DNA from 4 places in the Bacillus sp. ISL-35 genome. Region 1 is predicted to be linked to each of the others. Evidence: predicted binding sites of a transcription regulator. Region 1 holds the regulator's gene; each other region holds the start of a gene.
The links. Region 1 encodes LexA, which represses DNA repair genes until DNA is damaged. Its sites were predicted from a motif close to CGAACATATGTTCG; they were not measured.

Region 1 (8,202 bases):
ACAGCTACCAGGCTTAAGTCAGGAATGAAATGTTCAGAATCCCTGATCAGGTCAACCAAACGGGCTTCATTTTCACCCTTTTCAAAAGCCACTTGATTTAGAACCCTGATACCATGGATATCGTGCATTTCTTCCGGGCGAATAATATAATCAACGCTATTCATATTTCTTATACTCCCTCCATACCATATTTGAAGTTTTGGATTTGGAATCAGAAAATCCCCTGTAATAACGCTTTTCACTTTCACCTGATATTGAGTCGATATCATTTAGAAACATAACTAGAAACTCTCTGTCTTTGTTGATTTCCTCTTCTGTTTGAGTGTAGTCCCTGCCATTTTTAACACTGATCGCTAAGTCTGTATAACGGTCTGCTAGTTGATCCCACATTGTCCCTAACATTGAGATCTTTCCATTCATCATATGGTACTGTCTGCTCAGATTAGACAGTTCACCTAGATGACTGGCAAACGTGAATTCGCCATCTTCTTCATTCAGGATCTTTATCCATATAGTCGGATCGGCATCGTTTTCCAGCAGAAAGATAGAATCCCGTACAGTACGCTGGAATTCAAGTCCTGCTTCCTTTTCCATGTCGGAAATTTTGTTATATTGATAGATATTGAGTAAAATCAATGCTGCGAGAACGAATATAATAAGGTATTTAGACTTTTTCGCCTTCATAAATTTACTCCTTTGGTTAAAGTCTGAATTAATAATAGCAGAAAATTCCAAAAGAGTAATCAGAATTTTTACCAGAATGAATTCTTTCACTTCCAGCACTTTTTTCTGTTATGATTAAAGCTGGCTTTTGGCCAGAATCAATTTTCAAGGAGAACCTGAATGACAAAAAATCTTCCATTTACCATCACTAAAAATGATACATTCTTTGATTTATTAGGAGATTACATTGGTGATGTTTTTTATGATATTTTGCCTGAAAAGGGCTATGAATTGCGCGATGAACAGATATATATGGCTTTCCAGGTGGAACAGGCCTTTAAGAACAAAGGGATTGTGTTTGCGGAAGCAGGTGTGGGGACAGGAAAAACCTTCGTTTACCTGATCTACGCAATCCTCTACGCTCGTTATATGGGGAAGCCTGCGATTGTATCCTGTTCAGATGAAACGCTGATCGAACAGCTTGTCAAAGAGGGCGGAGATATTGAGAAACTAGAGCAGGCATTGGGACTCAAAGTGGACGTCCGGCTGGCGAAAGCAAGGGAGCAATATGTATGTGTCAAGAAGCTTGATGAGCTTTCCAACACTTCTGACGACATTGAAATCCTTGATGTCCATGACCAGCTGCCTGATTTTATTTTTGATGAAGGCATTTCCATGAATTCGTTCAGCCGCTATGGTGATCGAAAGGAATATCCTTGGGTCACCAATGAAAAATGGTCCCAGATGGCGTGGGATCCGCTCCAGCAATGCTCAACATGCAGCTGGCGCCATCGCTGCGGACAAACATTGAATCGTGATTACTATCGACATGCCGGAGACTTGATTATTTGCTCGCATGATTTTTACATGGAGCATGTCTGGACGAAAGAATCTCGCAAAAGAGAGGGCCAGATGCCATTGCTGCCAGAAGCAAGCACCGTCATTTTTGATGAAGGCCATTTGCTTGAATTCGCAGCGCAAAAAGGCTTGACATACAGATTTAATTCGCAAACGCTGACGACTGTGTTAACAGGTTATATGCATCAGGATGTCAGGGAGGAATCTCTCTATTTAATCGAGGATATTATAGAACTGCATGATTCATGGTTCGACCTGCTGGTTGAAAACTCAACTGCTGTTGAGGGTTCGAATCGAAAAGAAGTTGCGAAGCATCCTGCCATCAGGAAGACAGCTGAAACTTTGGAAAAGAAGGTCAGCGAATTAATGGACCAGCTTGTTTTTGACGCAGAAATGTTCTTGATTGATGAATACCATTTAAAAATCATGGAAGAGTACCTCGAGTTTTTTGCGTATGGTCTAGCGATCTTCCTGAAGAACGACGAAGGGATTTTCTGGCTTGAAGAGAATGAAGTTCAGTCTTCACTCGTCATCATGCCCCGTTTGGTAGAGGACATTTTGAAAAAAGAAGTTTTTGCACAGAATATCCCGTTCGTTTTTTCATCAGCTACTTTATCACAGGCAGGGGACTTCAACTATATAGCTAAGAGTCTCGGAATCGAAAAATATTCTTCCTTCACGGTGGCATCACCGTTTGATTATCAAGAACAAATGGAAATTAAAGTGCATGTTCAGGATGCTGAAAATCAAAAATGGGAGAAGATAGGTGAGGACTTGAGCACTGCAAATGGAAGCTCCCTGGTTTTGTTTTCTTCCATGCAGGAAATGGAAAGGTTCAGAAAATGGTCCGAACAACAGGAATGGGATTTTGCCATTTTATTTGAAGGCGACCGGGAGATCAGTGAAACCGTAAAAGACTTCCAGAATGTCAAAAGCACTGTACTCTGCTCATACAGTTTATGGGAAGGTCTTGATGTTCCAGGTGAATCATTGACCCAGGTCATTATCGCTTCATTGCCATTCCCGCCTCATGACCCGGTATTCCAGGCAAAACGCAAGCATGCGGCCAACCCTGAAGCAGAAGTAGACGTTCCATACATGCTGCTTCGATTAAGACAGGGAATCGGCCGGTTGATCAGGAGCAGCCAGGACCAGGGTATCGTCCATTTATGGCTTACTGGTAAGCAAAAAGCAGAATTTATGGAAGAAATAACTGGGGTGCTTCCTGTTAGAGACATTCATTAAGATAGAAAAAAATCCCGAAAGCTACAAGCCTTTCGGGATTTTTTTGCGGTAATTAGTCTCTGCAGCCGCACTTTCTATTATCGCGGTCACGATCATTCTCATCCTGAGCACCAGCAACCAGATCATTGATGATGCAGCGACGGACAGCACGGCAAAGGTCATCGAAATCAATTGTCGCCCTTACCTGGTTGTTGTTGCGGTTAGGGTAAAAAACTCCTGCTACATCGTTGTTATTTCGATTGGATCCCATTCGAAATTCAACTCCTTTCCATCAAAAAAATACTTACACGATATCTTATTCGGAAAGGGACAAGTTGTCAGGGTTTGTACCTATTTTTGAAAACGAATGTGCTCTTCTCATAGAACCTTTAAAGAATGAAAGTTTAATAGAACGAAAAAAAGCAAGCGGAGGCCGCTTGCTTTTTAGTGCATATGACGATAGACGCCAATGACTTTCCCAAGAATCGATACATTCCGAAGGATAATCGGTTCCATTGACGAATTTTCAGGCTGAAGCCTGAAATAGTCCTTCTCCTTGAAGAAGCGTTTAACAGTTGCTTCGTCATCCTCTGTCATGGCTACGACAATGTCTCCATTATTGGCAGTCTTTTGCTGCTTGACGATTACATAATCTCCATCAAGGATACCAGCCTCTATCATACTGTCACCCATGATTTCCAGCATGAAAACCTGCTCATCATGAGGAACAAGCCGATCTGGAAGCGGGAAGTATTCTTCTACATTCTCAATTGCGGTGATCGGCATACCGGCTGTTACTTTACCGACAACAGGCACGTTGACAACATTATATTTAGGGATACGGGTTTCCTCTTCAATTTCCAGTATTTCAATTGCACGCGGTTTTGTTGGGTCGCGTCTGATCAGTCCTTTGCTTTCAAGCCTTGCAAGGTGGCCGTGTACCGTAGAACTTGATGCCAGTCCAACTGCTTCACCAATTTCACGTACGGATGGCGGATATCCTTTTTTCTTGACTTCACCTTTTATGAATTCAAATATATCTTGTTGCCGCTTTGATAACTTTGTCATATTCACGCACCTCGTATATTTTCTTGTCCTAATTATACCATGTCTATTTAATAGATACAAACATAAGTTCGAATTTTGAGTTGACACAAAACAAATGTTCGTATTATAATAAAAATTAAATAGGCGAACATATATTCGTTAGGGAGTGTCGATTATGAAAAAACTATGGGAAAACTATTCTTACGCTTTAATTCTTCTTGCTGTCAGCCTGATTTTTTCACTCGTGGCAAAAGCACAATTAAATAACGATGATGCATACATAACTGTTACTATAGAAGAAGGGCAATCACTGTGGGAGGTTGCTGAGACATACGCCAGTGAACATCATTTGTCGAAAAATGAATTCGTGAGCTGGGTAGAAAAAGAAAATGCGATCGTAGGAGAAAAGGTTTTTCCAGGAGATGAACTTGTCATCCCGGTAAAAGCGGAATATGTAGAACCTACCCAAATTGCCGGAGCAGAAAGATAATTTGTACATAGAATAAGGTGACAGCATGAAAGCGATTATTTATTGCCGGGTAAGTACCACGAAGGAAACACAGGAAACATCGCTTGCCAGGCAGGAGGAAGAATTGCTCCGCCTTGCAGAAGACTATGGATTTGAAGTGATGAGCATCATCAAGGAACAAGCCAGCGGGTATGACCTTGAAAGGGACGGGATACTGGAACTGCTGGAGTTGATCAAGGACAAGTCAGTCAGTGCCGTTTTGATTCAGGATGAGACCAGACTTGGCAGGGGGAATGCCAAGGTTGCGATTCTCCATTGCATCCTCAAGGAGAACGTTAAGTTATACAGCATCTCGCACAGCGGGGAACTCCAACTTTCTGAATCGGATTCCATGGTCCTCCAGATTGTCAGTATGGTAGAAGAATATCAGAGGAAGATCCATAACATAAAGATTAAACGCGGAATGAAACGTGCGGTAGAACATGGATACAAGCCTCAGCGCAATCTGAAAAACCAGGGCGAGCATTCCGGCAGGGAACGTAAAGACATGCCGATTGCGGAGATTGTCAGGCTGCGGAATAATGGCCTTACTTTTGCTGAAATTGCCGCTACCCTAAAAGGATTTGGCTACAATGTATCCAAGGCAACAGTGAATCGACGATATCTTGAGTATATAGAAACAGATGAGGAATAAGGCTCCTTTCTTGTAAAACCCAAAAAAATTTAGTAAGATGTCATTTGACGTAATTTTTTACAAAGGAGCTTTACAATGCTATCAAGTGATAAAATTGCTAGAATCAACGAACTGGCAAGGAAAGCAAAAACATCGAAGCTGAATGAAGAGGAAGCAAAGGAACAGACAAAGCTTCGCGCCGAGTATCTCCAGTCATTCCGTTCTTCTATGCTCAACACACTAAAGGGAGTTACCATTGTCGATCCTGAGGGAAATGATGTGACACCTGAAAAATTAAAAGAAGAAAAAATGAAGAATAAACTTCATTAATATATTTAATTTGGAATACATGAGAGAATGTATTCCATTTTTATTTTACCAGCAAGACAGATAAAACAACTGAAATAGAATGTTTTATACGACTTCTAAAGTGGAAAATCAGCACTGAGGCCAATTAAAACTCATAGCTTCGAAGTTGTATTCCGTCTTCATCTAAACTGTTCGCTTACATAAGTACAGCGAGTATGTGTCAAAATAAATAACAATACGGCCTTTTCTGTCTCCTTCAGGCATAATTTGTTGTATAATAATTTCTCTCGCTATAATATTAAGGATGTAGCCAGTACCTATAGAAAGGATGTATTTCATGTTTAAAGAAATTGATATGCTATCAATTGATTCCATTCGTACTTTATCAATTGATGCGATTGAAAAAGCAAATTCAGGCCACCCGGGCATGCCGATGGGGGCAGCACCGATGGCTTACACATTATGGACTCGTTATATGAACATCAACCCTAAGAATCCAGAATGGTTCAACCGCGACCGTTTTGTCTTGTCTGCCGGCCATGGTTCTATGCTGCTGTATAGCTTGTTGCACCTTGCAGGTTATGATTTATCAATGGAAGATATTAAGCAATTCCGTCAGTGGGGAAGCAAGACACCAGGACATCCTGAGTTTGGACACACTGCCGGTGTGGACGCAACAACTGGACCGCTTGGCCAGGGAATTGCCATGGCAGTTGGTATGGCAATGGCTGAACAGCATCTAGCTGCTGTCTATAACAAGGATAACTATAATATCGTTGATCACTATACATATAGCATTTGCGGTGATGGCGATTTAATGGAAGGCGTTTCTGCTGAAGCAGCATCCCTTGCGGCTCACCTGAAATTGGGCAAGATGATTGTCCTTTACGATTCAAATGATATATCACTCGACGGCGACCTTAATAAGTCGTTCTCTGAAAGCATTGAAGGCCGTTTCAAGGCGTACGGATGGCAATATATCCGCGTTGAAGATGGAAACAACCTGGAAGAAATCGCAAGAGCGATCGAGGAAGCAAAAACAGATTCAGATCGTCCGACAATGATTGAAGTTAAGACAATCATCGGATATGGATCACCGAACCTCTCTGGTAAATCAGATGTTCACGGAGCTCCGCTTGGCGCTGATGAATTGAAGCTGACTAAGGAAGCTTACAAGTGGACATTTGAAGAAGACTTCCATGTACCAAGTGAAGTTTATGATCACTTCAAACAGCAAATCGCTGATAAAGGTGAACAAACAGAACAAGCATGGAATGAACAATTGTCTCAATATAAGAGTGAGTATCCAGAACTAGGTGCCCAGCTTGAAAAAGCTATGAAGGGTGAGTTAGTAGAGGGATGGGATAAGGACATTCCAGTATACGAAGAAGGCAAGAGCCTTGCCAGCCGTGCATCTTCTGGTGAAGCACTTAACGGCATTGCGAAAAACCTTCCTTACTTGATCGGCGGATCTGCTGACCTTGCTGGTTCAAACAAAACAATGATCAAGGGAACAGGTGACTTCTTCCCAGGTTCATTCGAAGGCCGCAACATCTGGTTCGGCGTACGTGAATTCGCAATGGGAGCAGCTATGAACGGTATGGCACTTCACGGCGGCCTGAAGGTGTTCGGCGGAACATTCTTCGTATTCTCTGATTACCTAAAGCCGGCAATCAGACTTGCTGCATTAATGGGATTGCCTGTAACCTATGTGTTCACACATGACAGCATAGCGGTTGGGGAAGATGGTCCAACGCACGAGCCTGTAGAACAGCTTGCCGGACTTCGAGCAATGCCAAACTTGTCAGTGATTCGTCCTGCAGATGGCAACGAAACAGCAGCAGCATGGAAGCTGGCAATAGAATCAACTAAGAATCCTACAGCTCTAGTGCTGACTCGCCAAAACTTGCCGACAATCAAGAATACGGACAAGAATGCTTACGAGGGCGTATCAAAAGGTGCTTACGTCATTTCTCCAGCTGGGAAAGAAACAGCTGATGCTATGATCCTTGCAGCTGGTTCAGAAGTCGGCCTTGCTGTAAAAGCACAGGAAGCTCTTGCTTCAGAAGGCATCGATGTGGCTGTTGTCAGCATGCCTGCATGGGATCGCTTCGAGCAGCAATCAAAGGAATACAAAGAAAGTGTCATTCCAAAGTCTGTCAAAAAGCGTCTTGGAATCGAAATGGGCTCTTCACTAGGATGGCACCGTTATGTTGGCGATGAGGGAGAAGTCCTTGCGATCGATACATTTGGTGCATCAGCTCCAGGTGAAAAGATCATGGAAGAGTATGGATTCTCTGTCAACAATGTAGTCGCTCGCGTAAAAGCATTGATCGAACAAAACTAAAATTATCTTGATAAAAGAGCACGTAACCATTAATGGTTGCGTGCTCTTTTTGGTTTGGAAAATATTAGTAAGGATTTATGTTAAAATCAATTTGGCTTGATATCGAACAATTAGCTCGATCGCAAGAGCATAACTGTTATATATTTTTTTGTTTCTTTGCAACCATAAAGGGGTCGTCGTCGCCTAAAGAATAGAAAGATACAAGGAGGTGCTGCTTTTGGAACAGTCAGAACTGATGCTGCGAATCAGGAATGGTGATGAATCTGCTTTCGCTGAGTTATTGAATCCCCTGATTGAAAAAGCATATAAAACAAGTTACAGTATTGTCCGGTCAAAGGAAGAAGCAGAAGAAGTAGTCCAAAATGCAATGCTGGAAGCATATCGAAATATTATAGCTGGAAAAGAAATCATTTATTTCAACACCTGGTTTTACAAGCTAGTTTCACATCGCTCGATCGATAACATAAGAAAAAATGCAAGAATGAAAGAAACGGTAATTGAAATGGAAACGTTAAAAGATCACCGTGGAGTAATGGATAGTGTTCTTCAAGAGGAAATGCAATTCGAGATCAGTCAGGGCATCCAGTCACTCAAGAACGGGGATTATCGGAA
Region 2 (8,202 bases), on a different contig from region 1:
AAAATTGGTGTGCTTCCTCAACCGACAATGCTGTCACTTCACCGATATGGCGGCCATCAACTAGTACTGCCAGGGTTTCACGCTTCAGCCTGTAGCCCTTGCATGTCGGGCAAGCATGCTCGCCCATATACTTCTCCATCTGCTCGCGGATAAAGTCAGAGCTGGTTTCTTTATAGCGGCGTTCAACATTTTTCAACACGCCCTCAAATACAATATAGTTCTCGCGGACCTGTCCCCAGTCATTTTCGTAACGGAAATAAATCCGGTCCTTTTCCGAACCATACAGGATTTTTTCCAGCTGATTGTCAGGCAGATCCTTTACCGGCATATCCATATCGATTCCATAATGATTGCAGACAGCCTCAAGCAACTGCGGATAGTATTGCGAGCTGGTTGGCTCCCATGGGGCGATCGCATGCTGCTTTAATGAAAGCTCCTTATTGGGAATGACCAGGTCGACATCAACCTCCAGCTTTGCGCCGAGCCCGTCACATTCCGGGCAGGCACCGAATGGGCTGTTGAATGAGAACATGCGAGGCTCAAGCTCGCCGATTGAAAAACCGCAAATCGGGCAGGCATGGTTCTCGCTGAACATCAATTCCTCCTCACCCATTACGTCAATCAGCACATTCCCTTCACCAAGCTTGAGCGCCGATTCAAGGGAATCCGCCAAACGTGCAGCAATCCCTTCCTTGATGACAATCCGGTCGATGACGACTTCAATCGAATGCTTCTTGTTCTTTTCAAGCTCGATTTCATCACCCAGGTCGAGCATCTCCCCGTCAACACGGACACGGACATAGCCCTGCTTTTTGACATCCTCGAGGACTTTGGCATGGGTGCCCTTACGGCCGGATACGAGCGGTGCCATGATTTGCAGCTTTGTTCTCTCCGGATATTCCAGCACGCGGTCGACCATCTGTTCAATCGTCTGTGAGGTAATCTCGATATTATGCACCGGGCAGGTTGGTCTTCCCACCCTTGCAAATAACAGTCGTAAGTAATCATAAATCTCAGTCACCGTTCCCACAGTTGAACGCGGGTTCCGGCTTGTTGTTTTCTGGTCGATGGAAATCGCCGGGGACAATCCTTCGATCGAATCGACATCCGGCTTGTCCATCTGGCCGAGGAACTGGCGTGCGTATGCAGACAATGATTCCACATAACGGCGCTGCCCTTCAGCGTAAATCGTATCGAACGCCAGCGAGGACTTCCCTGAACCGGAAAGTCCTGTCAGCACAACAAGCTTGTCTCTCGGAATGGTGACATCTATATTTTTCAAATTGTGGGCCCTGGCGCCTTTGACAATCAGTTTATCCATAGCCATATTATCGTCATCCTTCCGCTTTTAACTCAAGAATGAGGTCACGCAGCTCGGCCGCCCGTTCGAAGTTGAGAGCCTTCGCTGCTTCCTTCATTTCCTTTTCCATATTTAAAATCACTTGTTCGCGATCTTTCTTTGTCAGCTTCTTCAGACCTTCTGCCGGACTGTATGCTTCCTGATCCTCGGCAGCAATCGTCGCACGAATTACGTCGCGGATACTCTTCTGGATCGTCTGCGGTGTGATGCCATGCTTTTTGTTATATGCTTCCTGGATTTCACGGCGGCGCTTCGTTTCACTGATCGCCTTTGTCATCGAATCGGTCATTTTGTCAGCATACATGATGACATGCCCGTTCGAATTCCTCGCCGCACGTCCAATCGTCTGGATGAGAGATCTTTCTGAACGGAGGAAGCCTTCCTTATCGGCATCGAGAATCGTCACCAGCGAAACCTCAGGGATATCCAATCCTTCTCTCAAAAGGTTGATTCCGATCAGGACATCATATTTACCAAGCCGCAGCTCGCGGATGATTTCAATCCGCTCAAGCGTCTTGACCTCTGAGTGGAGATACTGGACCTTGATGCCGATTTCCTTCAGGTAATCGGTGAGATCTTCGGACATTTTCTTCGTCAAAGTTGTTACCAGTACACGCTCGTTCCGCTTCGTCCGCTCCTGGATTTCACCAATCAGGTCATCGATCTGGCCTTCAATCGGCCTAACATCGATCGTCGGATCAAGCAATCCAGTCGGACGGATGATTTGCTGAACCATTTCCGGCGTATGCTCCAGTTCGTACGGACCTGGAGTTGCCGATACAAACACAGCTTGTTTGACATGTGTCTCAAATTCGGCAAAAGTCAGCGGACGGTTGTCCATCGCTGACGGCAGGCGGAAGCCATGGTCTACCAGCACCTGCTTACGTGCCTGGTCACCATTAAACATTCCCCGTATTTGCGGCAATGTAACATGCGACTCATCGACAACAATCAAAAAGTCATCTGGGAAGTAATCAAGCAATGTATATGGAGTCGCACCCGCAGGCCTTAAAGTCAGGTGGCGCGAGTAGTTTTCGATGCCGGAACAGAAGCCCATTTCGCGCATCATTTCAAGGTCATACCTTGTACGCTGTTCAAGCCTTTGGGCCTCAAGCAATTTCTCCTCGGCACGAAGCACTTCTAGGCGCTCCTCCAATTCTTTTTCGATATTCTCAATGGCAATCTTCATCTTTTCTTCGCGGGTTACGAAGTGGGATGCCGGGAAGATCGCGACATGGTCACGTTCACCGATGATCTCGCCAGTGAGCGCATCGACCTCGCGGATCCGGTCAATCTCATCACCGAAAAACTCGATCCTCATGCAATGCTCATCACGCGATGCCGGGAAGATCTCGACGACATCCCCGCGGACACGGAACGTCCCGCGCTTGAAGTCAATGTCATTCCGTTCATACTGGACATCGACCAGCTTGTGGAGCAGTTTGTTCCTTTCTATCTCCATGCCGGTCCTCAAAGACACGACCATGTCACGGTATTCATCTGGATTACCGAGACCATAGATGCAGGATACACTGGCAATGATTATGACATCCTTGCGCTCGAATAACGACGATGTAGCCGAGTGTCGCAGCTTGTCGATCTCATCATTGATGCTCGCATCTTTTTCAATGAATGTATCTGTTTGAGGCACATATGCTTCTGGCTGGTAGTAATCATAGTAACTGACAAAATACTCAACAGCATTGTTCGGGAAAAATTCCTTGAACTCACTGTAGAGCTGCCCTGCCAATGTCTTGTTGTGGGCAATGACAAGCGTGGGCTTGTTCACTTCCTTGATGACATTTGAAATCGTGAACGTCTTCCCTGTTCCTGTCGCACCAAGAAGCGTCTGATGCTTCTTGTTATCGCGAATGCCTTTCACCAGCTCAGTTATTGCCGCAGGCTGGTCTCCCTGCGGGGAATATTTCGAGACTAATTCAAATTGGTCCTTCACAGAAAAGCCTCCTGTAATTAAATTTCTGTCGGCTCTATTTCGTAACGAAATAAGAACCTTCCTATATATAAGCCTTACATGGTTGTCAAAAAAGTCATATCCTCATTCTACCACAAAGCAGGTAAAACAAACCAACAAAAAGCGAACAAACATTCGAATTGTTATTCTTCTTTCATAAGAGCTGTTGAGCCATGTCGAATGATTGTTAATCAAATGTTTGATTGAACTTCGTTTTGACTTGCTGCAATAGGAAAAACCTGCCGAATAGAATTCGACAGGCTTGATTTCACTTTTTTCAGCTATTTCTTATTCCGTCTCCTCATCTGATTGGCCAGAAAGAAGCCGAACGTCAAAGAGAACGCATCGACGACAATCAGCAGGAAGGAATCCGTATACCCTTTATAAACAGAAGCCGCGATCAACGCGACCGTCAATACAAGCGCAAGGACATGGTTATAGGCAACCCGGGTAAAAAACACGACCATGAAACCAGGCAGGAGCAGTGCGGATAAATATTTCAGCACCAATGGAAAAACACCTCATTCAGAGAGAATTTCGAACTTTTTCAAAATGACTTTATCTATGTAAAAAATATAGCTTTTTTGGCGGCAGGTTACAAGAATTTACTTTACAAAAGAAAAAAGCATGCAGCTGCATGCTTTAAAGATTATGGATTCACTTCAGTCAAAACCTTGGCGGCCCAGTCACTTGCTTCGCCATACAGCCTGAAAAGCTCTTCCTTTGTCATCGTGGTCGGGTTAAAAGCAAGCTCAAGATTTTCATGGAAGGCTTGCTCAATATCTTTTAAAAACTCAAGCATAGCGTATTCGTCATTCTTTTCACCGGATAAGGCATCCTTCAATTCATTGCTCAGCGGCAAGTCATCCAGCAAGTCCTCCATTGGGTGGTGCAGCAAAGAATCCATCAGGGAAAACATTCCAAGCAGGAAGTATTTGGAGGCAAGCACTTCTCTTCCTACCTTCCTGCCAATCAGTTCCCCAAGCTTTCCCCGCTTAAGGGACAATTCGATGATTTCCCGTTCCTTGGAATTGCCGGCTCCTTTGTCTGCTCCTCTTATTGCCAATACATAAATCCATTTTTTGATTTCATTTAGACCCAATAGAATGATCGCCTGCTTTATAGAGGAGACCTGGTTTCTTGGCCGGAATACCGGATTATTGATCAACCTTAATAGTTTATAGGAAAGCGAGATATCCTTTTCAATGACATTCTTGATTTTTTCAAGGTCAGGTTCAGGATTCTCGACTTCTTTTAAGATTTGAAAATAGGAATGGTAGTATGACGGAATATCATAGCTATTTAAAATAACCGGCTTGCTGAAGTAAAAACCCTGGAAATAGACGAAGCCATCTTCTTTCGCTTCCAAGTATTCTTCGATTGTTTCAACTTTTTCAGCAAGAAACTGGATGTCCCTGCCCTTTAAAAACCGAACCATTTCCTGCCTGTCCGTTCGGCTTGTCGACCGGAAATCAATCTTGATGATATCAATATAGTCCAATAACTGGACAGTCAATTCATTCCACTGGGAAACAAAAAAATCATCAAGTGCGATTGTGTATCCATGAGACTTCAACTCTTGGCAAATATTTAAAATCTCTTCATTCAGCTCAACGGTCTCAAGAATTTCCACAACGATTGATAATGGATTAAAATAAGAAGGCACACCAAGTTTTAATAGTTTTTCAGTAAAATTAATAAAGCAAGGTTTGCCATTCGATAACTCTTTAACACCGATATTCAAGAAACTATTTACAATGACATCCGTTGTAGCCTGGTCCCCATCAGTGTGCTGATAATTATTGACCGTGCTGCTTCTATATAGCAATTCATAAGCTACAGTTTTTTCATTCAGATCAAAAATAGGCTGCCTGGCAACATAAATATCCATACTGACTCCTCCTGGGGACAAGAACCACCATACCTGTAAAAATTAAACAATATTATTATAGGAAAAATATACTATTAATTTACAAGTATTACAAGATGATTCTTTATTTACCAGAAATTGTGAGTTCAAGAATGAATAATCCGTTTGATTTTCTTGCGGATTGATTCTCGCGTCCTCCCGAGCTTTTCCGAGATTTCTCCGAGTGACTTGCCGCAGCAGTAAAATTCCATCAGGAGCTTTTCTTCTTTCTTGGTCCAGGATTTATAATTCGTGACTTGCTTGTCTATTTTGCGCTCCTCTGCCACCCACTCCGGTTCAGGAGGAAGTGTATCAGGTTCAAGTTTGGAAAAATCAATTTTATGGCGGTTGCTTTCCGCCCATGTCCAAAATTCATCGATGTTGATGAAGGTGAATTTCTTCTTATTTCGGGTAATCCGCTGATGGGAATCCAACTCGTGATTAAGGATCCATTGCATGACGGTATTTCGGTCAATCTTGAGGATGTTTGCCAGTTCTCCGGCGGTCAGCATTCCTGTGTATGATTTGGTGTGGGATAGGCCCAATCGGGTGATCTTTACTTCAAGGGCTGTCATACTTCGATTAAGTCTTCTGGCAATGGTAGATAAAGATTGGCTGCCAAGCTGGTCTTTGATTAGCTGTATCTCTTCAGGTGCGTATTTCATTTTAGAACTCAACCGTCCTTTAAACTATCATCATTTTTCTTTAGCTAATTAAAGCACATTTGAACCCGTTAAATAATACCCCATTATGTAAATTTAATAATATTCCAGTAAAGTAATAAACATACCATTTTTATCCACAACTCACCACTTTTTTACAAGGTATCGTTGAAAGTGACGAGACCTTCTTTCTTGAGTCTTTGAAAGGTCGCGAGGTCAAACATCGTAAGGCGAAAAACGTGTGACAAAAGACGAAAAGAGAGGGTTTCTAATCTTAAAATTGCAGTTGTAGTTGCACAAGATAGAAACCACAATATCATAGCTGTTAAGGCAGGAACAGGGCGTGTTAAGGCAGAAGAAATAGATGCTGCAATTGGGAAGTATATTGAACCATCCTCTTTGTTATGTACGGATACAGCCACCAACTAAAAGAAGACCGCTAAACTAAAAGGATTGCAACACGAAACCGTGAATGAACGCCAGAAGCAACGCGTAAAAAAGGGGATTTATCACGTTCAGAATGTGAACAATTTTCATAGCCGTTTAAAAACTTGGATTGACCGCTTTCAAGGTGTTGCGACTAAGTATTTAGATAACTACCTGTACTGGTTCTGTTGGTTGGAGTTGGACAAGCATTTATCCTTTGATAAACAAGTCGAACAAATGCTTATTTCAGCGTGTCAAAAATCCAATAATACTACTGTAAATATGTTTAGATGTGCCTAGTTTGTAAATTAAAATGGAAAAAGACCCCCTATTAGAGGTCCTCAGTTTTGTATATCTTTTTTTCTTTACTTTTTATTCTGTAATAACGAATTATCCAAAAGAAAATTAAAGGAATAATCCAATATCCTTCTTTTCCATTAGGGGTTAAGTAGATTATTGATATTCCAACAAGTAAAGTAACTACAAACAAAATTTTTTCAAATTTATCTTTCAAGTAATTCACCCCAGTCAAGGTTAAAAATTCGAGAGTGTTTTCTGAAATTTTGCAAACTCGAATTCCTAATTGATATTATCATATATCAAAAAATTGTTAAGAAAAACAACAAGGTTTACGAAAATGAGCCTTTAAAAAACAAAGCAGCTAACCCTGATTAGCTGCTTCCTATCAAAAATCAACTATATTTTAAAATTACCTGATAGTTTCTTCAGTTTCTCCGCCATATTGGAGAGGCCTTCAACCGTATGAGCCAGGTCTGTGATGAGGTGGCCTTGCCGGTTGGTAATCGCAACTGTTTGCTGGGTGCTTGCAGCAGCTTGTTCTGCAATCTTTGCTGTCTCAATGGCAGAAGCGGTGATTTCTTCTGCAGAAGCCGACATTTCCTCGGAAGTTGTTGTCACTTCTTGAATTTGGCACGATACACCCTCAACAGATGATTGTATGGAATTGAATACCTCACCTGCCTCTGACACTGCGCTCATCCCCTTATTCACATCTTCGAGGACAGTCTCCATGGCAACAACTGTATGATTTGTATCACCATTTATGCGCTCGATAATATCTTTAATGTTTTCAGTCGACTTTGAAGAGAGCTCAGCCAGCTTCCTGACTTCCTCAGCGACAACTGCAAAGCCTTTTCCCGCTTCACCTGCACGCGCTGCCTCAATTGCAGCATTCAAAGCCAGTAAATTTGTTTGGGAAGAAATACCGTTTATGATTTCAACAATATTTGATATTTCATTCGAATGTCCTTTTAATGTTTGAATCATCAAAGATGAGTAATTGACCGATTCGCTAATTTTCTGCATTTGTCCAATGACGTTTTCCAGCTTCTCATTCCCCATGCTTACTTCATTTAATGTACTGACAGCTAATTTCGAGGCTGTTGAAGTAGATCCCGCAATATCGTTCACACCCGTGGACATCTCTTCGACGACCCGAACACTTTCAATCAGGCTCTGATGCTGCGAAGCCGACCTTCCCGAGATTTCTTCCATGGTGCTTGCAATTTCCATGCTGGCTGATTTCGTGTCATTTGCCTTAGCCAATAATTCAGCTGATGTTTCGTTCAGCTCCAGACTATAATCATTAAGCGTTTGGATAATGACTCGCAAATCTTGCAACATCTTGTTAAAGGAACTTGTTAAGATGCCAATCTCATCCTTCCGCCGGGACTCAACAGGAACCGTTAAATCACCTTTACCCACCGCTTCAGCATTTTTAGCTAGTAGCTGGATTGGTTTAGTAATCGAAAAAGTGACGGTAGTCGTGATCAAGATACTTATTAATAGTGTCACTCCAATGATGGCAAGCATCTTTAGCGTATTTGCTTCTATTCCGTCATAGACATTGGTT
Region 3 (8,202 bases), on a different contig from region 1:
TTCTTCCTGTCTACGCCCTTTGAGTGGCTGTTTTACTTTTTGATTCTGCTGCTCGGGCTCTCTAAAGCTTTTAAGAAATGGGGAGAAGAGACGTCGAAGAATAAGATTGGCCAGACTGCGATCTATTTAATCTGGCTTTCATTCTTTGCCTATCTGGCGACTTTTCCTCTAAGTTACATCAGTTACACCCTTTCCAAGACTTATAATATATCCACACAGTCCTTTGCCTCCTGGATGAAGGACGAATTGATCGATTTCTGGGTCAATTATGCCATGATGTTTGTGATTGTCATTGTCCTGTACTGGCTGATGAACAAGTTCAAGCGGTTTTGGTGGCTGTTTGCCTGGCTGGTTTCCGTGCCGTTCACTTTGTTTATCATGTTCTTGCAGCCTGTTGTGATCGACCCGCTTTACAATGATTTTTCCCCGCTGAAAAATAAAGAGCTGGAGACAAAAATCCTTGATCTTGCCGGGCAGGCGAAAATCCCTGCTGAGCATGTATTCGAAGTGGATATGGCAGAAAAGACGAATTCCCTTAATGCCTATGTGACGGGAATCGGGTCCAATTCAAGAATTGTTCTCTGGGATACGACATTGAATAAATTGAATGATGATCAAATCTTGTTCATAATGGCCCATGAAATGGCCCATTACGTGGAAAAACATATATACATCGGGATTGCCGGATACCTGTTGATGTCCTTGTTCGGTCTCTACTTTGTCTCGAGATTGATGAATTGGGCAATTGATCGATGGGGCAAGGAATTCAAACTGGAGCATCCTGGTGACTTGAGGTCACTGCCATTGTTCCTGATGTTCCTATCAATGATCATGTTTGCCGCAAGCCCTGTCTCCAACCTTGTGTCACGCTACCAGGAAACTCGTGCAGACCGTTATGCGATTGAAATGACGGAAAACACCGATGCGGCGATTTCTGCTTTCCAGGAACTGACGAAGGCCGGACTCAGTCAGGTTGATCCGCCTTGGCTGGTAAAAATCTTCCGCTACGGCCATCCAACCATGCTGGAGAGAATTTCGAGACTTGAGGAGTATGAAATCCAGAAGAGGAATGAACTGGAAGATGAATAGTGGGACCCTCTAGCCGAGGGTTTCTTTTTTTCGTTTAAAAGGAGTAAAGGCATTTTTATTTCAAGATAATAAAAAACCCCCGATATAGGGGATTTCACTCATTTATGTTCCAAATTGTTTGTTCAGATCCTTCAACTCTTCCGTCAAAGTCAAAAACAGGATTTTGTCACGGTCATCTATCGCTTTGTCGATTCTGGTCATCAATTTTTCTCTTTTGGTATTCAGCTGAATTTCTGAGATTAACATGTCAACATACAGGTCCAGAACAAATGATTCCTTGGCTTTGATGCGTTTCATCACACTGGCCTTCATCGTTTCAGAATACGATTTCTCTTTCATTGACCTCACCTCTTAGACCTTTTTTATATTATATGGAGGATTGAAAAGATAATCAACTAAATTTTTATAATTTTTAGAAAATTTTTATCAGGATATTATTTGTGGCTAAAAACGGAACTTTATTTGTTTTTAAAGAAAATTTTAGCAATTATGTTAAAATAGGGTGTAAGGTATTTTTAGGAGGTGAAGGAATGACAGGGAACTCAAGGAATTTAGTAGATGAATATGAAATAAACCCTTTTACGATGATTATTCTACCTGAAGAATACGGCAGCAGGATTTACTCGAGGGTCATTGAGCTGGAGGAGGAGTATGTTTCCCCTTTCAGGCCGATAGATATTATCAAAAAAAGCTGCAGATATTTTGGAAGCAGTTATGAAGGCAGGAAAGAAGGAACAAAACAGCTTACCGGGATCACCCATAAAACCCCGATCATTATCGACCCTATAAGCTCCATCTATTTCATGCCGACAAGCTCACCAACAAAGCCGGACTGCATTTGGGTATCGCATGAGCATGTGTTGTTCCATAAGAAAGTGGATGCCCAAAGTACACAAGTTACCTTCAGGAACAAGAAGACCATGATTCTGCCGGTATCCCATCATTCATTCGAAAATCAGCTGCTTCGGACATCCATGCTGCGCACTAAATTCATGCAGCGGATGAAAGAAACTGAACGGAAAGCACTGTACCTTCTGCATGGACCTAAATTCAATGACTCGCAAGGCTATCCACATGTTAATCTGGTCAGCGAGGTATATAAAGACTAAAAAAGCTAAAGGGAATCCGGTTGTTCAGCCGGATTCTTTTTCAATTGTTCCCAAATTCGGGTCAAATCGTTTGAAAAGGTAGTGGATCATCAATTCCTGAACTTTGTTGCGGATGCGGGGATTGAAGTAATTATGGTGTTCTTCGTATCCTTTGTAAATGAAGAGAAACATGGTGAAGGCATCATCCCGTTTTACTTCCTCAACCTTCAGCTGATTCTTTTTAAGGTAGGCTTTCACTTGTGCGAGCTCTTTCTGTACGGCTTTCATTGTTTCTTCGATTAGCTCCAAATAAGGCTTCTTTAATTTAAATGGACTATTTTCAACGACAGAAAGATCCCGATTGAGCACGACCAGCACCATCGGCAAATAGATGGCCTGTTCCATCATATCGCGGTCTTTTTCAGGAATCCTTGTCATTTTGCTCTGCCCCTTCGATATATAATAAGAACATCTGTTCGTAATTATCGTAATGGATTTTGAACAGGATTTCAAGAGGATAAAAAATTTTTCTTGTAGTAACATCTTTTCCAAAATGACAATAAACTTACAGAGTTGCTGATTCAGCAGCTAAAAAGTTTCGTTCTGAAGCAGGAAATATATTTCTGTTAACGAAATAATAATGTAGTAGCATCAATTTTACATTGGAAGGATGACTAGCAGGATGGAAAAAAGATTGATCAAGGCAGAAGATTTATTTGAGTTGAAATCCGTTACAGACCCCCAGTTTTCACCGGATGGTAAAAAGTGTGTGTTTGTGCAGACTGAGATGTTGGAGAAGAAGAATGATTATGCCTCCAATCTATACATAACTGATATAGAAAATGGCGGGGAGCCGAAACAATGGACCTATGGGGAAAACCGCAGTCAATCACCACGTTGGTCACCGGACGGGACGAAGCTCGCATTCGTGTCGAACCGCAGCGGGAAGAATCAAATTTTTGTCCTGGATGCAGCTGGCGGAGAGGCAAAGCAGGTGACCGATTTCAAGAATGGTGCCAGTGGCCCAGTGTGGTCTCCAGACGGTAAAAAAATTGCTTGTTCCGTCTCTTTAAAACCAGACGAGGATTTGTTGGAGAAAGCAGACGAGAAGAAGGATGACAAGAAGCTCGAGCCGTTCGTGGCTGAGGAAATGAAATATAAATCAGATGCTGCAGGCTTCTGGGATGGCAAGTACAGACAGATTGTGATCGTGAATGTTGAAGATGGAGCGGCAGAGCTGGCTGTAAAAGGAGAGGCAGATTACCATCTGCAGTGTTGGTCTCCTGATGGCAAAAGCTTTGTTATATCGGCAGATGAGTCTCCGCAACGGGATTTTTCATTCAAAAGTGACCTATTTCTGATGGACATCAAGTCAGGAGATAAAACAAAGATTACGAATGGCAAAGGATACTTTGGCAATGCAGTTTTTTCTCCAGATGGAAAATACATTGGCTATACAGGGCATGAAAGGGAATTTGAGAATGCAACATTAAGCCAGTTATATATTCGGGACATGGAGACTGGCAATGTGCAATGCATCACGGAAAACATGGATATTCTTGTCGGTGACGCTGTTGCGGCGGATTTCCAACAGGGAGCCCACAGCCCGGGATTGATCTGGGGTGAAGACAGTGAAAGCCTTTATTTCCTGGCGACCGACCAGGGCAACACTGTCTTATATTTTGCTAACCTGAATGGAGAAGTGTATCCTGCTCTGCTTGATCAGCAGCATGTATATGGTTATACACTGGACCGGAAAAATCAGAGAATTGTTGCCGCAATCAGCAACCCGGTGATTCCAGGGGAACTGTTCCAATTGGAAGTAACCACTGGTGAAAAGAAGCAGCTGACCTCAATGAACGAAAAATTCCTGGATTCTATTACTTTATCTCAGCCAGAACAGATTTCGTTCCAGGCCAGTGATGGTACGCCGCTCCACGGATGGATCATGAAGCCGGCTGGGTATGAAGAGGGTAAAAAATATCCGCTGATCCTTGAAGTTCACGGCGGCCCGCACGCGATGTATGGAAACTCTTATTTTAACGAGTTCCAGGTCCTTGCGGCAGAAGGATATGGAGTTCTTTATATCAATCCTCGCGGCAGCCACGGCTATGGGCAGCAGTTCGTCAATGCCGTGCGTGGGGATTACGGCGGAGGAGATTACCAGGACGTCATGGATGCCGTCGATTATGCGCTGGAAAACTACGAATTCATTGACAGTGATCGATTGGGAGTGACCGGCGGCAGCTATGGCGGATTCATGACCAACTGGATCGTCGGCCATACAGACAGATTCAAGGCAGCCGTCACCCAGCGCTCGATTTCAAACTGGATCAGCTTCTATGGTGTAAGTGATATCGGCTACTATTTTACCGAGTGGCAGATTCAATCGGACCTCAGTAATCTGGAGACACTGTGGAAGCATTCACCGCTCGCCTATGTGGATAAAGTCAATACACCGCTATTGATTCTTCACAGCGAAAAGGACTACCGCTGCCCGATTGAACAAGCAGAACAGCTTTTCATCGCCTTGAAAAGGCAGGGAAAGGAAACGAAGTTCATCCGCTTCCCTGAATCAAACCACGAGCTATCAAGAAGCGGAAAGCCGAATCTGCGATTAAGTCGCCTGCAGTCCATCGTCGACTGGTTTAATGAATATCTTTAAATAAGGTGCAAGTAGACTAACTAAGTTTACGTTAACTAAGAAAAGAGAGGGAATAAGTCGTATTGACTTATTTTCTCTTTTTTTTGGAAACTATTAGATTATTTGACTAGATAAGTAATATTTAGTAATTTACTAATATTGGAATTTAAAGGAGCGAAGTATCGCAAAACACTGACTAACTTGCATTGTCATTTGGATTGGATAATCTCCAAGTGGAAATATGAAAGAAGATGATTTTCGGATGCATTTTTCAAAAACAAAGGGGGTGGTTTGATTGGAAATAGTAAACCTAGATAAAAATTTTAAAAAATATGTAATGCATATACCATCTGAAAATGAAATATCGAATTTCATGGTGCTAGTTCTTTTTGATAAAAGGCTTATATGGAGTAGTGGCATCTGTTGGTTCTATAGTTATCATGCAAAAATTAGCATATGGGATGTTAGGTATAAGATCTCCGTTATTTTTTATTCTTTCGTTTTTAGGATATGGTATAGTCTTATATTTCTTTTTTAGAGATCAGATTAAAAAGGTTTATGCAGAAAAAAGTAAGAAAAACAAGAAGAAGCGAGGGTCCAAGGTAGTATCAGGTACTGTTTCAACATTTTCATTTCTAGGTTACTTATTGGCGACAATGAGCTTACGTTTTGTTTCTGATAACACTGTAGCTATTGTTTTAATCAGTGGTTATATTATGATTTCATACATTATGATGTACCACATGTTCGAATTACATCGGTATTATTTAATTAGGAGGTTGAAGAAAAATATACAATAAAGTGAGATATAAAATAAATGATAAAGAATCATCTTCACCGTTAGTGTTCTGCTCAAAAAAATTTTAAACCCGCGGCAAACCCATGCCGCGGATTTTTTTTGAAAATTTCACCAGAAAAGTTTAAGGTTATAGTGAAAGAAGGAAAATACTATAAATGACGTTTTTCAATAACTATAATCGGAAGGAACTTTCATATGAGATCTGATAGACACCAGCATAAGAAAAAAAGAAAAAGAATCAGGTGGTCCAGCGTTTTTTTGCTGTTGTTCCTCCTGGCGGGGGCCATGTTGCTCTACTCCTATATGCAGTACCGCTCTGGAGTGAATGATTCGGAAGAGGCTGCGAATCAAAATAAGCAGGAATACCATTTTAATGGCGAGCGTGACCGGAACGGACTGACAAATATTCTGTTGATCGGCAGTGATGCCAGAGGAAAGGAAGCTTCGCGTTCGGATACAATCATGATTGCCAGTTATAATCCGGATACAGAATCTTATAAATTGACCTCGATTATGAGGGACACATATGTGGAAATTCCAGGGCATGGGATGAATAAAATCAATGCGGCCTTTGCGCTTGGCGGGCCGGAATTATTGAGACAGACAATCAAGGACAATTTTGATGTCAGCCTCCAATATTATTCGATCGTTGATTTCGAAGGATTTGTCCGCCTGATTGATGAAGCATTTCCTGAAGGTGTTGAAGTCAATGTGGAAAAGGAAATGTCAAAGGGAATAGGGGTAACCTTGGAGCCTGGTGTGCAAAGGCTGGATGGAAAACATCTGCTTGGATATGTCCGCTTCCGACAGGATGCAGTCGGGGACTTTGGCCGAGTCGAACGTCAGCAAAGTGTCATAAAAGAGGTCGGCAAGGAGTTTGCCAGCATCCAGACGTTGCCAAAGCTGCCTAAACTCGTAGGAGTAGTCACTCCTTTCGTCAATACCAATATGGATACCGGTGATATCTTGTTCATGGGAAAAGGCCTGATTTCAAAAGACAACAGGAATATTGAAACAATGAGAATCCCGGTTGAAGGGTCATTTGAGGATCAGAGGGTGAGCGGTGCCGGAGCCGTGCTGGCGATTGATTTAGAAGCCAACAGACAGGCCCTGGAGGAATTTTTAGCTAAATAACTGTGGGTTTCTGATTAGAGGTGTACAATCGTCTCTATGAGGTAAATAGAAAATAAGGATTAAGATGCATGCCGACCAGAAGGTTGTTTGGACAAGGAGATTTCAATGGACGTTGAATGGATGAAAGAGTGGTTTACAATTGAAAAAGTTATGGAGCTGCTCAGCGAGTACCGTTCCTTTGGGCCGATTCCGGGGATTTTGCTGCCGATGCTTGAAGCATTTTTGCCATTCCTGCCGTTGTTTTTATTTGTCATGGCGAATGCGAATGCATTTGGACTGTGGTTTGGGTTTCTTTTTTCCTGGACTGGTGCGGTACTCGGGGCGTTGCTCGTATTTTGGATTTTTCGCCGATATGGCCAGGGAAGACTTCTCAGGTTTTTACAGCGGCACCAAAAAGTCCAGAAAGGGATGGATTGGATTGAACGCCATGGTTTCGGACCGATTTTCCTGATGCTGTGTTTTCCTTTTACTCCTTCTGCCCTCGTCAATATTGTCGCCGGGCTTTCAAGAATCAGCATGCCCCAGTATATGCTTGCTGTCATCACGGGAAAAATGGTGATGATTTTTACCATCAGCTTCGTTGGCTATGATATTCGCGCTTTAATCACCAATCCGGCACGGACTGCCCTCGTTCTGGTGGTAATTGCCATCCTTTGGTATATCGGCAAAAGAATCGAAGTAAAAATGAATATGAGTGTTCCGAAAAAACGATGAATGAAAACAGGATCAGGTTGACAGGTGGTGGATGCAGAGGATGAGAGAAGCAATGAAAAGAGAAGGTACAGAGTGGATCAAGGCTTTTTCGCTTGGAATCATCTTATTTGTCTTCATAAGAATCTTCTTTTTTTCCAATTACGTGGTTGAAGGGGAGTCGATGCTCCCGACCTTGGAGGATGGAAACAAAGTCGTTGTCAACAAGTTGGGATATGAGACGGAGGATCTTGACCGGTTTGATGTGATCGTCTTCCATGCGAATGAAGACGAAGACTTTGTGAAGCGGGTGATCGGGCTGCCGGGAGACCGGATTGAGTATCGAAAGGACCGGTTATTCATCAATGGAAAGAAAGTGGATGAACCATTTCTGAAGCAGTATCGTGACCAATCACCAGGAGGTTATTTGACCGGTGATTTTACCCTAGAGGATTTGACCGGAGTTGAAACGGTGCCGGAAGGGAAATTATTTGTACTTGGTGATAATCGGCTCGGCAGCTGGGACAGCAGACAATTTGGATTCATTTCGGAAAAGCAGGTGGTGGGCAAGGTAAATCTTCGCTACTGGCCGCTTGAAGAAATGGATATAAAGTTTTGAGATTTGCTTCTATGGGAAAAGACTCGTCAAATTTCGAGTCTTTTTTTATTTTCCGTATGCTAGACTAGCATCATTATAATAAAAACAGGGCGGAGATTATATGCAGGGAACATTGCCATTGATCAAAACAAAGCTGATT
Region 4 (8,202 bases), on a different contig from region 1:
GCTCTCTCATCCGTTCAATGAAGCGCAAAAAGCGGAACAACCCGCGGAAACTCGTTGCTTCATATTGTCTCGCTCGATCATAAAGCGCTCTGAGATTAGCCTGGCGTTGTTTTCCGCCTGGCATCCCCCCTGCAAAATCAAAGAACCTTGTCTCCCTGTATAATTGCCAGATCAAATCCGAAACAGATCCTTGCCTTGCGGTCGTTCTCCATTTTTTCAAGTCTTCAAAGAAACGACTCGTCTTTTCATGGAGGGCTTCATTTTCCGTTGTCGGCTTCTGGAGGCAAAATGCCGTCAACGCCTCATAGAACGAGCCTCTTTTTTGGCTGATCCTGATGATGGCCAGTTCTTCTTCATCCAAGCCGACAATCGGTGACCTCAGTACGGCAGCAAGCGGAATATCTTGATAAGGGTTGTCGATCACTTTCAGCAAAGAAAGCATGACCGCTACCTCTGTCGCCTGGAAATAGCCTGTCGACAGATTCGCGTAAATCGGGATCCCCTGCTGCTTGAATTCCTCCATGATTTGAGGAGCCCACGTCATGGAGCGAAGAAGGATGACAATATCGCGATAATTGACTGGCTTGGATGTTTTCGTTTTTGGATTATACACACCCCTGCGTTCCTCTACCATATCCTTGATATGCTTGGCCATCAGTCTTGCCTCGAGCTGTGATTGTTCTAGGTCTTCAGCGTCGAATTCATTATCAGCAGCCTCATTCTCTTCTGAGGAATCAGAGTCTGATGAAGCGCCTTCTCCCCTATCAATCAACAGCAGCTCGACTGGGAAGGAATCATCCTCCGGATAAGGAGCCCCTTTTTTCAACTCAGCATTATCATCGTAATGGATTTCACCGACTTTCACGCCCATGATCTGCTTGAATAAATAATTGGTGCCGTCCAGTACTTCGCTTCGGCTCCTGAAATTCCTGGCGAGATCAATTTTCAAGCCAGTTCCTTCACCCTCAGCTGTGAACCTGTTGTATTTTCCGAGGAAAAGGTTTGGCTCAGCAAGACGGAATTTGTAGATTGATTGTTTAACGTCCCCAACCATGAACAGGTTCCCGGCTGCTTCTCCTTCTGCCGTCACCAGCTGGAGAATGGCTTCCTGGACCATATTCGTGTCCTGGTATTCATCTACCAGCACTTCCTTGAATTTATTGCGGTAGGCCAGTGCAGCTTCGGAAGGCGATGCAAGTGGACCACTTTCCTCATCGCTTTTTACAGTCAGTATCTCTAGTGTGTAATGTTCGAGGTCTGAAAAATCCACTAGACCACGTTCCTGCTTCACTTCTCCAAACCTGCGCGAGAATTCTTTCACGAGGTCGATCAGCACCGCGATCAACGGCTGCATTTCCTGCATATCCTTCAGGAAGCTTTCTGGCTTCCTGGAAAAGAGTTCGCTTCTTAAATCCTGGACAATTTTCTTTGCCCGGTCCCGGAGCTTGGCCGCCTTATCGACGAGATCCTTGTTGTAATCATCGCCTCGGCATGTCTTTGCCCTGCCGAAATTGGCAAGCTGGATCGCTTCAAACAGCTCTCCCCAGGATTGTTCACCGGCAGCCAGCAATGTATCGATCACATGAAGATCTTCTGTAAAATTGACAGCCCTTGGTGCAGGTCCGCCCGGCATCCTGGAGATGTCGAGCGCTTTTTCAAGAAGCTGTTTCGCTCCCTGGAGCTGCAGCTCGATATCTGAGATAAGCACTTTCATGAACGGCAGGTGCTCTATTGCAGTACTGCCTGCTGCTTCGTACATGGACACAATGGAATCAAGATAATCATCAGGAGAAGGATTGGATCTGGCAAAATCAAACAGGTCAGCGATGATATCCTTCAACCCTTCATCACTGCGGTCATTCGTGAATGCATCCACCAGATTGAAAAATGGCTGATTATCTGCTTTGCCGTATTCTTCTTCAAAAAGATCCTCAATCACTTCGTCCCGCAAAAGCTGACCCTCGGTTTCATCCGCGATCCTGAAGCCAGGATCGACATCGATCAGATAATAATATTTCCTGATGACTTCAAGGCAAAAAGAATGAAGCGTTGAAATCGACGCTCGATTCAACAGGCTTAGCTGCTTTTTCAAATGTGTCGAATCAGGGTTGCTGTCGATGGCTTTTTCAAGTGCTTCACCAATTCTGTGACGCATTTCAGCCGCAGAAGCATTCGTGAATGTTACGACGAGCAGCTCATCGACGTCAATCGGATTGTTCTCCGAAGTGATTTTCCTGATGATCCGCTCGACAAGGACAGCCGTTTTTCCGGATCCAGCCGCAGCAGCGACAAGGATATCCTGTCCGGAAGCCATAATTGCCTTCCACTGATCTTCCGTCCAGGTCGCCCCTTCCGGTACAGGCGGTATATTCATTTTAGCCAAGGTCCTCTTCCTCCTCTCCAATTGATGACAGAATGTCCAGCTTCTTGATCTCCTCAAGTCTGGAAGAATCGATTGCCAGCGCATCATTGACTTTCAGGCTTTCGTCTTCTCTCAGTGACTGCAGCAGGTCTTCCTTTTTAATGATAGGAAGCTTCCTGAAGTCATTTGATTCAACAGCCTGGTCAAATTGGCATACTGGCTTGAACGAGCAGAAGGTACATGGTGCCCGGTCTTTGAGTTTGTACGGAGCAACATCAACGATCCCGCTGACAATCCTGTTCCCTGTCTCCACATACTTATGGCGCACAAATTGCCGTAAGTGGTCAAAATCCTCGCGGCTGGCAACCTTCGAGCTCTTCAGCAGACTTCCGTCCTTTTTGAAACCTGCAGAGATGATCTGTGAACTGCCCGTATCGAGTCCCTTGTCCATCATCCGGATGACATTTTCATCACTGAGCAGCAATCCGTTCATTTTAAAACGTTTGAGGATTTCCTCTTCAATTTCATCGAGCGTCAGCATTTTCGAAGCATTGACGATCGGGTTGTGCACATGGAAATAGAGCACACCTGCAGGGTCCGCCTGTTTACCGACAAGCAGCGGTGAATGGGTGATAATGATATCCAGGTAGGTGAGCATCTGAAGCGCCACACCGTAATAAACCTCTGTCAGATTGACATCCTTCACGCTTGATTTGTAATCAATCACTCTCAGGTATACACCCTGGTCGTCCTCCGCTTTATCGACACGGTCGATCCGGCCCATCAGCTCCATCTTCGTGCCATTTTTTAGTGAGAAGCCGAGCGGAGGCAGTTTCCCCTGCCGGCCGAAGCCAAGTTCCAGACCGACTGGCGAGAATCCGCTGACTTTTGCATGCTCACTCAACACGAGAGATGCGCGGCTGATGATGTTCTGGAGTTTTTGCCTGATATAATGATGCCTGTTCGAGCTCAGCAAGATTTCATTCTGCAGTTTTGGAGCAAGCTTTTGCACAGCATCCCTTGCCAATTCTTCAGCCTGTGCCCTTGTAAGCTGTGCCCAGCTAAGGTTCTGCTCCATCACCGTCTCAGCGATTTCCTTCAGTGCCGCGTGGAAAAGATCGCCGATATCCGGAGCCTCAAGCCGGAATATCTGGCGGTCGCGAAGCTTCAAGCCATGCTGGACATAATGTGAGAATGGACAGCTGTTGAATAGTTCCATCCTGGACACACTAGCCTGGATTTCTTCGCCATACAATTCCTTCGTGACAGATTCCGGCAGCTGTTTCGTCCTGTTTTCATAAAACAGGCTGGAAAGAACTTTCCGGGCTGTATCTGCCCAGCGATGATTTTTCATATAATAATCGTACACATCCCACCAGAAATCATAGACAGGATAATTCCGCTTCTTCAGCTGAAGCTGAGATGTCAGATAGGACAGTGCAATGTTTTCACCAGCAGCATATTCAAGCTGCTCTGCTTCCGGCAATTCCGAAGGATCTGGCAGGAAGAAATGCGTCTGATGTCCTGGAAACAAATCTGAAATCCGCTTGATGAAGGAAGAAGGCATCAAGGCTTTCCCCTCTTCATTGGCAATCGGATAGCTGATATAAAGCTGTTCCGAAGGCGTCACAAAAGCCTTATAAGCCGTAAAACTCTCATCCAGCAGCTTTGTACGGCTGCTCGGAGCAAGTTTCAGGCCTTTCGATTGCAAAAGCTCGCGGTCGTCATCCGCAAATATTCCTTCCTCGGTCATCTTGGCAGGAAGAATTCCTTCGTTCACGCCAATGACAAAAGCAACCTTCACATCAGCAAGCCTTGTTTTTTCGATGTCGGCAATCAGTACCTGGTCAATCGCCGGAGGAATCAGCGAAAACCTGAGTGACTCAAAACCAGTATCGAGGACCGAAACGAATTGCTTCGGTGCTACCTTGCTGTCACCCAGCATTTCGACGAACTGGTCAAGGAGATTGATCACGGCATTCCAGGCTTGTTCATGCTCCCTTGCCTCGATCAGCCTTCCTTCCTGCTCGGCATATATTCTCCATGCTTCGAGTTTCGCCGGAATATCCAGCTCCTCCAGGAAAAGATAGACCGCTTCAGAAAGCTTTCTTCCTGTGTCCGCTCGTTTCAGGCGGCGTGCCATTCGCAGAAGCGGAGCAGCAATTAACTGCTTCAGGTCATTCAGTTCCTGTTCGGTCTTCTTCTCAGCATCCGTCTGGGCCACACTGTCATACTCGAGCCCGCGGATTCTCCGGTATTTCCAGCGGTCTTTTTTTGTCCATTTATCTCCCTGGATCCCATATGCAAGCACATAATTCTCCAGGACATCCATCTGTTCGCGCATCCTGTTCAGGTCAGCACCCTCTGGGAACAGCAGGTCTGTCTTTACAGCCCGGAAAATCGGCTCATACCGCCAGTTCCCCAGGACCGTCTCCAGGCTTGAACGGACAAGCTCAATCAATGGATGGTGGAGCATATTCCGTTTCTGGTCGATAAAGAATGGAAGTCCGTAGTCTTCAAAAATGGTTTCCAGAACTTCTCGGTATTCGCTTCCCCTCATTAAGACAGCAATATCGCGATAGTGGTATCCATCATTCCGTACCAGACCAATGATCTTTCTGGCAACCCCTTCAAGCTCGGCACGTCTGTTGGCTGCCTGTGCGATATGGATCGACGTCTCGCCTGAATACGGAACAGCCGGCCTTGAATCGAATTCCCTTTCAAGATGCATCAGGGATTCATCCTGCCAGCGCCGCTGTTCAGACAGCACGACATTATCTTCAAGCACATAGCCTTTTGACCGGATCATTTCGTAAAGTGTTTGGCAGGTCTCACCTGTCTGCCTGAATAAATGAAGTTCGTCAGGCTGTTCATGCTTGAAATCCCTGTCAACCGGCAGAGCAATCGTCACTCTTTTAGAGGAGGCAATCAGCTGGTCAATGATCATCAGTTCAAGCGGTGTGAAGCTGTAAAAACCGTCAATATATACTTCCGCATTTTTCAGATAGTCAGAAGCCGGGATTTTCTCGGCAAGCAGCTTGAAATAATCCTCGGAATCTATATATTTACCAAACAATTCATCCTCGAATTCGCGATATACGAGCTCCAGGTCATGGATCTTATCTTGTAATGCCTTGTTTCCTCCGGAGCCTTCAGCCATTTTCCCGGCAAGTTCATCCGGATTGATGGCATAGCGTTTGAACTCGATCAGCATTTGTTCCATCTGCTGGATAAAACCATTTTTCTCCGCAGCTTTCTGGAAGATTTTTAGGTCCTCTTTTTTGTCTTCAATGATTTTGCGGATCATCATACTGACCCCGACGCTGTCCAAATGCTGGCGTGTGAATCCTCCCGTTTCCTGAAGCACTCTCCATGCCAGGCGCGGAAAGCTGAATACCTGCGCCCTGATCATTCCCCCAAGGTCTGGGTCTGTGGATAATCTGTATTCTGACAGGAAAGACATTTGTTCCGGAACAAGATAGACAACCGGATCCCCCTGAGGTTCGGAAACAAGCCTGTCCTTCATTTCCTTCATGATCAGCTCGGTTTTCCCGCTCCCCGAGCGCCCCAGTACTAAACGTACAGACATCTGACTTCCCCTTTCTTCTAGTAAAATAACAATCTTCCAGGCTTAACTTCATTGTTTTCACGACGTGCGCGGTACCTGCTTCTTATTCGTAAGGCCGCAGGCACTTTCGTTTATCCGAGTACGATGTTCAAAAAAGCAAATCTGCCACCTGCTAAAATCGAAAAAGGCGCTTCTCTCCCATGCGCCTTTTGTCTGCCAAACAATTGTTCTGTATGTATATCATTATACCTTTTTTACTGGCTGATTTGGAAGCAAAGAGCCCGTTAATTTTTCCCACTTCCCAGGTGCAAATGAACAACCTTCATCGGACTGGGCAGCTGCATATATTGTAGGTGGCAGGTGATAAAAATGAAATCGTTAAGCTTTTTTCAAAAGGCTTCCATCCTACTGATGCTGTGCGCCATCATGGTCGCCAGCAATATTTATACACTGATCCCCGTTTATTCGGTGCTATCGAATAGTCTTGGAATACCTGAATCGCATGTTGTCCTCGCGGGCGGGCTGTTCACCTTTCTTTATGCCTGTGGCCTGCTCTCGTTCGGTCCGGTATCGGATTATACTGGCCGAAGGAGAATCCTGGTGTTCGGTTTGCTGGCCTCGGCTATTGCCACATGTGCTGTCGGCTTTTCTGCCGGCTCCATCAGTCTGTGGATCACTCGCTCTCTGCAGGGATTGACTCTGGCTACTTTTGCTTCCGTTGCCTTTGCCTATTCATACGATCTGTTCACCACCCGGCAGAGAACCATCCTTGTGGTCCTGATCAACACTGGCTTTTTGATTGCCGGCATCTTCGGCCAGGTCGCCAGCGCCTTTCTGGCTGAAAGTTTCTCCTGGAATGCCGTCTTCTATTTCTTTGCTGCCGTTTATTTAATTCTGTTTACTTTCGCGTTTTTCCTGCTGAAAGAATCGCCGTTACAGCCTGTCGAACGAAAACCGCTGGGGACGATTTTTTTTCAATTATTAAAAGAGCCGGTGCTGATGAAGTGTTATACCATCACCTTTTCGCTCCTGTTTGCGATCATCGCCTTCTATGATGCGATTGGCCGTTTCTTTTCCGGACCAGCATCTGATCTTTTGCTGATCCGCCTCGTAGGATTGATCGGTGCTATCCTTTCACTTTTCACCGGAACATTGATGGACAGGTGGGGCGCGCTAAAGACGCTGATGTTCGGGCTGGCAATTGGCTCCACAAGCGCGTTCACCCTGCTATTCCTGCACACAACCAGTTCCCTGATCATTCTTTCCATCTTTTTTGTTTCATCCATCTCACTAGTCATCCCTACGGTCATTACACTGATTGGATTCTACGGCAGCAGTCAACGGGCAAAGGCACTGTCGCTTTATTCGTTCATCCTCCTGACCGGTGCAAGCCTTGCTCCCCCAATCGCAGCTCTTTTACCGTTTCACGGAGTCATGCTGTTACTATCGCTCTTGTTCCTTTTCAATATTATTTTATGTGTTTTTGTAAAAGAAAAAGCATTCCAGTCAGCGAATGCCGGCTGAAATGCTTTTGATTGGTGATCTGATCGCAGAAAGTGTGGTTTATTCCGGTAGATTCCTTTGCTGTTAACTCGGAAAGTCTTTCTTTCAAATAAAATAAAATGCCTTTTTCAGCTGACTGGCTTCTGATTTTTACTGGCCATTTCCTTTAACTGCTTTTTGTCGATTTTTCCGACATGCGTTTTAGGCATCTGGGTGATAAAGTGGATCTGTTTCGGTACTTTATAGCCAGCCAGCTTTTTTCGGCAATATTCCTTTACTTCATCTCCGCTTAACACTGCTTCTTTTTCAAGGACAATGAATGCCGTCACTGCTTCACCCCATTTTTCATCGTGAACACCGACCACCGCTGCTTCCCGGATGGAAGGATGTGAACTCAGCCAGTGCTCGATTTCAAGGGGATAGACATTTTCTCCGCCTGTGATGATCATTTCCTTTTTCCTGCCGACGATATAGAAATAGCCTTCTTCATCCTGTCTGGCAAGGTCGCCGGTGTGAAGCCACCCGTCCTTCCAGGCATTTTCGGTCGCGCTGTCATTTTTCCAATAATACGAGAAGGCATGCTTGCCCCGGATCGCCAGTTCGCCGATCTCTCCTGCTGGCGCTTCGGTGCCGTCGTCTCTGATGACCTTGATCGAGGTGAATAACATCGGTTTGCCGACCGAACCTCTTTTCACATCCGCATCTGAAGGATTGATGAAAAAATTATTCGGACCAGCCTCCGTCAGGCCGTATCCCTCTTTGAAGGCCA

Region 2: a site for LexA is predicted at 3,457-3,470, ahead of uvrB (excinuclease ABC subunit UvrB). Genes of this name have one in related genera too.
Region 3: a site for LexA is predicted at 2,643-2,656, ahead of J7E38_RS03815 (YhjD family protein). Genes of this name have one in related genera too.
Region 4: a site for LexA is predicted at 6,148-6,161, ahead of addB (helicase-exonuclease AddAB subunit AddB). Genes of this name have one in related genera too.

What each region holds. Positions count from the first base shown of each region.
Region 1 is NZ_JAGGQK010000009.1:39,834-48,035, forward strand. Features, by position in the region: gene J7E38_RS14005 (GNAT family N-acetyltransferase) at 1-164, opposite strand, end outside; gene J7E38_RS14010 (hypothetical protein) at 157-684, opposite strand; gene J7E38_RS14015 (ATP-dependent DNA helicase) at 844-2,766, shown strand; gene J7E38_RS14020 (hypothetical protein) at 2,819-3,016, opposite strand; gene lexA (transcriptional repressor LexA) at 3,190-3,813, opposite strand; gene yneA (cell division suppressor protein YneA) at 3,968-4,282, shown strand; gene J7E38_RS14035 (YneB family resolvase-like protein) at 4,308-4,955, shown strand; gene J7E38_RS14040 (DUF896 domain-containing protein) at 5,031-5,264, shown strand; gene tkt (transketolase) at 5,581-7,590, shown strand; gene J7E38_RS14050 (RNA polymerase sigma factor) at 7,808-8,202, shown strand, end outside.
Region 2 is NZ_JAGGQK010000004.1:382,383-390,584, reverse strand. Features, by position in the region: gene uvrA (excinuclease ABC subunit UvrA) at 1-1,327, opposite strand, end outside; gene uvrB (excinuclease ABC subunit UvrB) at 1,335-3,314, opposite strand; gene J7E38_RS07835 (CsbA family protein) at 3,614-3,841, opposite strand; gene J7E38_RS07830 (EAL and HDOD domain-containing protein) at 3,982-5,223, opposite strand; gene J7E38_RS07825 (helix-turn-helix domain-containing protein) at 5,349-5,906, opposite strand; partial or broken gene J7E38_RS07820 (IS1595 family transposase) at 6,059-6,629, shown strand; gene J7E38_RS24460 (methyl-accepting chemotaxis protein) at 7,026-7,844, opposite strand; partial or broken gene J7E38_RS24455 (HAMP domain-containing protein) at 7,968-8,162, opposite strand.
Region 3 is NZ_JAGGQK010000002.1:109,610-117,811, forward strand. Features, by position in the region: gene J7E38_RS03800 (M48 family metallopeptidase) at 1-1,089, shown strand, start outside; gene J7E38_RS03805 (IDEAL domain-containing protein) at 1,192-1,428, opposite strand; gene J7E38_RS03810 (competence protein ComK) at 1,620-2,198, shown strand; gene J7E38_RS03815 (YhjD family protein) at 2,223-2,615, opposite strand; gene J7E38_RS03820 (S9 family peptidase) at 2,860-4,842, shown strand; gene J7E38_RS03825 (LCP family protein) at 5,816-6,754, shown strand; gene J7E38_RS03830 (TVP38/TMEM64 family protein) at 6,860-7,468, shown strand; gene lepB (signal peptidase I) at 7,509-8,063, shown strand; gene J7E38_RS03840 (winged helix-turn-helix domain-containing protein) at 8,164-8,202, shown strand, end outside.
Region 4 is NZ_JAGGQK010000002.1:131,497-139,698, reverse strand. Features, by position in the region: gene addA (helicase-exonuclease AddAB subunit AddA) at 1-2,374, opposite strand, end outside; gene addB (helicase-exonuclease AddAB subunit AddB) at 2,376-5,951, opposite strand; gene J7E38_RS03915 (MFS transporter) at 6,300-7,454, shown strand; gene J7E38_RS03910 (class I adenylate-forming enzyme family protein) at 7,562-8,202, opposite strand, start outside.